Regions from separate parts of the Lepagella muris genome, predicted to be linked through region 2. Evidence: riboswitches for the same ligand, from Rfam matches in the RefSeq annotation. Region 2 holds a riboswitch; the other holds the start of a gene.
What was found. Region 2 has a riboswitch for cobalamin ahead of E5331_RS11260 (TonB-dependent receptor domain-containing protein). Riboswitches for the same ligand answer to the same signal wherever they lie in the genome.

Region 1 (2,414 bases), on a different contig from region 2:
GTCCGAAAAAATTTCTGTCTCTCAGATGTTCATTACTGCCATTCACATAATATATCACCTGACCTGGTAGATCCCTTGAATTGTCATAATAATAGACCTTTCCAACAATTCTTGAAGAATCCCCAAATCTATACATCCCGTTAAATTCCCCAAGCCATGAATTCATACGTGAGTTTTCACGCTTCTCATGGGTAATCAGATCTCCGTTTGTCAGGATAAATGGATAATCATTCTCAGAATGGATGTATTCGGCATTTGCAGAATATGAAAATCCCCTATCATTATCATTACCCTTACCCAACCTTATATATGGATTATAATAACCGAATGACCCGATCTTCATTTGAGACTTTAAGTGAAAATCGGCATCATCAGTAGAGGTAAACGATGATATATAAAGCGAAGATGCTGAGGCGGCTGCCTTTGCCGGCAAGAAAATATCGTCATTATCTCCTGAATACAACGACAACGATCTCACATTATCTATGGAATATCTGGAAAGATCTATCTGCCCACTCTGACAATCACTCAACGAGACCCCGTCATAGATGACTGCCGTATGCTCTGAACCCAAGCCTCTTACGGAGACGGTTTTCAATCCGCCGGCTCCTCCATAATCACGCAGATTCACTCCAGGGAGTCTTCGCATGGCTTCTGATATATCGGTGATGCCGGTCTGCCTGATAATTTCTGAATCCAGATTATACTGAGGTGTTGATGAACTGACCCTCTTTTTATTCTTCAATGATTTGACTTCAATATTCGGTAAATCTGAACTTACTGTATCAACAGACTTTCTGCCATCTGGAATATCAGAAGCAGATACCGATATATATGCATTCGTCCCGACTGAATGAGCCGGGACGATACTTAGCATGCTGATTAATGATGTCAGTATATGTTTTCTCATCCTCGAAGAAAAACAAATTATTATTAGCAATCTTAATGATTGATTTAAAAGAGGGTCGGACTATTACCGTAGCGAGACTGTCAGGAAATTTCAACCTGTTCCTCTATTTCGGTGTTGCAAAGTTATGTATTTTATTTTATTTAAGCAAAAATACCATGTAAAATGAAAAATCTTTTTTTTGCGTTAATCGCCCTTATTCTACTCTATCAGCAATCATTTAGATGTTTGTTCCTACATTTATTTTTCTATAGATTTAACAATTTATCTTTTTTGTAATCGTTATTTAGTCATCTCATATCAATGTTTACAACCATATTAAACAATATACTCCCATGACAGAAAACATCTATTCCCCTCTTGAAGACCGATATGAATCCGGCATGTCATATATGAGATGTGGCGAGAGTGGAATTTTACTACCTCGAGTTTCATTAGGATTATGGCACAACTTCGGGGCAGTCGACACTCTATCAAATTGCCGCAAAATACTTCACTATGCTTTTGATCATGGAATAACCTGCTTTGATCTTGCAAATAATTATGGCCCTCCTTACGGGTCTGCCGAGGAGACATTCGGGCAAATCATGAAGTCGTCATTTCGTCCATATCGCGATGAGATGATAATAACCACTAAGGCAGGCTATGATATGTGGAAAGGTCCCTATGGTATCGGTGGATCCAGGAAATATCTAATGGCATCCCTTGATCAAAGCCTTAAAAGAATGAACCTCGATTATGTTGATATCTTCTATAGTCATCGTTTTGACCCCGACACTCCTGTCAGAGAGACACTCCAGGCTCTTGTAGACATAGTGCGGAGCGGGAAAGCCCTTTATATAGGTATTTCAAAATGGCCATTTGAGGCGACCCAATATGCATTTACCTATCTTAATAATCATGACGTGCCATGCCTCATATATCAAGGAAGATATAATATGATCGACAGAACGGTCGAATCAGCGGGCACACTTACTCAAGCCAAGGAGAACGGAGTGGGATTCACTGCATTCTCTCCTTTGGAACAGGGTATGCTAACCGACAGATATATTAATGGTATACCTGAAGATTCACGAGCTGCTAAAAATAAATTTCTCAAGCAAGAGAAAATCACTCCAGAATGGATCAATAAACTGAATGCATTAAAAATAATAGCTGGGGAACGAGGTCAGACTCTTGCCCAAATGGCATTATCCTGGGTTTTAAAAGATGATCGGGTGACTTCCGTGATTGTTGGCAGCAGCTCAGTCAATCAACTCGCCGATTCTTTAAAATGCGTCGATAATGTTTCTTTTTCAAATGATGAACTTGAAGAGATCAACAGGATCATTTTTGGATAACAATAGGAAAGCTGTCAAATGATTCTATCAACTGCATGATTTTTAACGGAATCCCTTGAAGACACTTTTCCAATTTCCATTATTATTAAAATTTAATTGACATTTGTTGTTAATTTTATTGTTTATATAAAAAAATGTCATTAACTTTGCATTATTGATTACTTCAA
Region 2 (2,414 bases):
CTTTCACAAAGTAGGATGTCTGCCACTTTTGGTCAAAGAAGGACTGTGAATATGTGAGCGACAATATGTGTTTTGTCACAACATCATTTGTGGGTTCAAACAACTTGTCAACCTTGTCATGCCTATCATTTCCCCTTCTGTTGAACATATAGTTGAATGCAAAGGAGTTATGCTCATTGAGTTCATAGTCAATTCCGGCATTGATCATGGTCAAGGGGCGATTATATACCCTTATTGTCCGCGCATGGTTTGTCATCTCGTTGCCTGACGATGGGAGCCATGAACCGTCCCAGGAATATTTGCGGTATGCCGTGTCGACAGTCTCGCTATGATCAAGGGTGTGGGATATGTTGATTCGGGAGGCGATATCACCCCATCGTTTTGAGTATATGGCAGAGAAAGCCAGTGAGTGGGAATGACGTTCCGCCTTACCATACACTTTGTTCTGCATGGCTCCTGTCTGGATCTCTTTGTCGACAGCGTTGTAGGATACCCCTAAGAAGAACATGTCGGCCCATCCGACATTATTTACGCCCGCTTCAAGTTGTCCGAATATGGAGAGATAGTCGTCGTGGAAACGCCGGCGGTCAGTGAGTATGTACCGTTCTTCATCCTCGTCCCATATCTCCACCCCTTTCATCTTGTAGTCGTTTTTGGAGTAGTTGACCCCTACTGTGGGGCGTAGTGCAATTGCAGTGCGGGGTATGAACCATTGTCCTGTCAGATCGGCGGTATGCGTATGAAAAGATCCGATGCCATAGGATGCATCCAGGAAATTCTGACGTTTTTTCTTGGTTATGATGTTGACGGCTCCACCCAATGCGTCGGCACCAAGGTGAGAGGGGACCACGCCTTTATAAAGCTCCACACGTTCGACTATATTCAGGGGGATATTTTCCAGCGATACCCCGGAACCTTTTGACTCCAGGGGCACTCCGTCAATAAAATAGCGTATGGAATTGCCCGACATGCCGTTTATGGTCAGGTCAAAGTCAGAGCCGACTCCCCCTTCACGGCGCACTTTCACTCCGGCTGTGCGATTGACAAGATCGTTGATGGTGACCATCCTGTTTATGTCGGGGGCTATTTCCAGGGCATTTACTGCAAACACCCCCTCTTCAAGTTTTCGGGCAGCAGATTTTCCAAAGACTTTCACCTCATTGAGATCAACAGATTGTCGATCTTTAATGGAGTCATTGCCATGGACAGTGGATTGCGCCAGTGCCGGCAGTTGGCTGACGAGAATTGTGGATAGGAATAAAAGAGATTTCATTCCGGTAGTCTGCTTGCTCATTGACTGAAAGATTTGTAGGCATTATCACGCAGCAGACCGTAAAAGCACTCCTCTATGCCGGGGATGACATGGAAAAAGTAAAAGCGCATTGACGTTTTGTGGTGATATAACCCGAAAACTACAAAACTATATGTTGTCCTGGCAGGTCTCCTGACTTATCCTGACTTCCCGGCGCCTTCCCATCGTTGACAGCGACAGTGGCATTATGCCGGGAGTTGTGGTAGGAATTACAGTAGCGGGTCTGTTCCGGATTTTCACCGGATTCCCTTTTCACGCATTGTGCGCACCAGAACGTGGCGCAAAGTTACAACTAAAATCTAAAATCACAAAATTCACAACCGTTTTTTTGAAGCCGGTCGTGAGGGTGGGGTTGGGATAATCCTATGGTTTCCCAATTTCCCTGGCTTCGCGGAATAGAATGGGATCGACATGGCAATATCCGTCAGGATTCTTATACAGATAGTCCTGATGATACTCTTCGGCAGGATAGAAATTGATAAGTGGTGAATGTTCCACAGCAATCGGTTTGTCATAATGGGTCTGTAGGGCGGCTATTTGGGATTCTATTACCGCAGAGTCTGCTGAGTCGGTATAGTATATTCCGGTGCGGTATTGCGTGCCTATATCCCCTCCCTGTCTGTTGATGCTCAGAGGATCAATACTTCTGAAATATAGCGACAGTAAAGAGGAGAGCGACACTTTTTGATCATTGTATACCACCATGACGGTCTCAGCAGCATTGGTGATGCCTGTGCATACAAGTTTATATGACGGATTCTCCACAATGGAGTTGGCGTAACCGGCGGTAGCAGAGACTACGCCCGGCACTAAAGAAAACAGGTGGGCGGTTCCCCAGAAGCATCCTCCTGCAAGGTATATGGTCTTATTCATATTTTTAGTTTTAATAGAGTGGTGAATTTATTTTTGGAGATGCCGGATTCTAAATGAATAAGGGGGTAGCGGTCAGAGTAGCGTGTAGCCTCCTGTGAGCGGCGCGCCGTTGCCCCATTCACATTCAGTGGAGGTGGCATAGTTGAAATTGTATTTGGCGATGCCGAGGTCGATGAGGTTCTTGGGGTTGGAATCGTCCACGCGGGCGCAGAGCGCGTCGCCGGCGCTG

Region 1: it holds a riboswitch for cobalamin, as region 2 does, so the genes downstream of both, E5331_RS04785 (TonB-dependent receptor plug domain-containing protein) here and E5331_RS11260 (TonB-dependent receptor domain-containing protein) in region 2, are expected to answer to the same signal.

The regions. Positions count from the first base shown of each region.
Region 1 is NZ_SRYB01000005.1:16,960-19,373, forward strand. Features, by position in the region: gene E5331_RS04785 (TonB-dependent receptor plug domain-containing protein) at 1-910, opposite strand, end outside; adenosylcobalamin-variant (AdoCbl-variant) riboswitch at 954-1,031, opposite strand; gene E5331_RS04790 (aldo/keto reductase) at 1,243-2,247, shown strand.
Region 2 is NZ_SRYB01000015.1:98,055-100,468, forward strand. Features, by position in the region: gene E5331_RS11260 (TonB-dependent receptor domain-containing protein) at 1-1,294, opposite strand, end outside; cobalamin riboswitch at 1,418-1,600, opposite strand; gene msrA (peptide-methionine (S)-S-oxide reductase MsrA) at 1,676-2,185, opposite strand; gene E5331_RS11270 (nitroreductase family protein) at 2,258-2,414, opposite strand, start outside.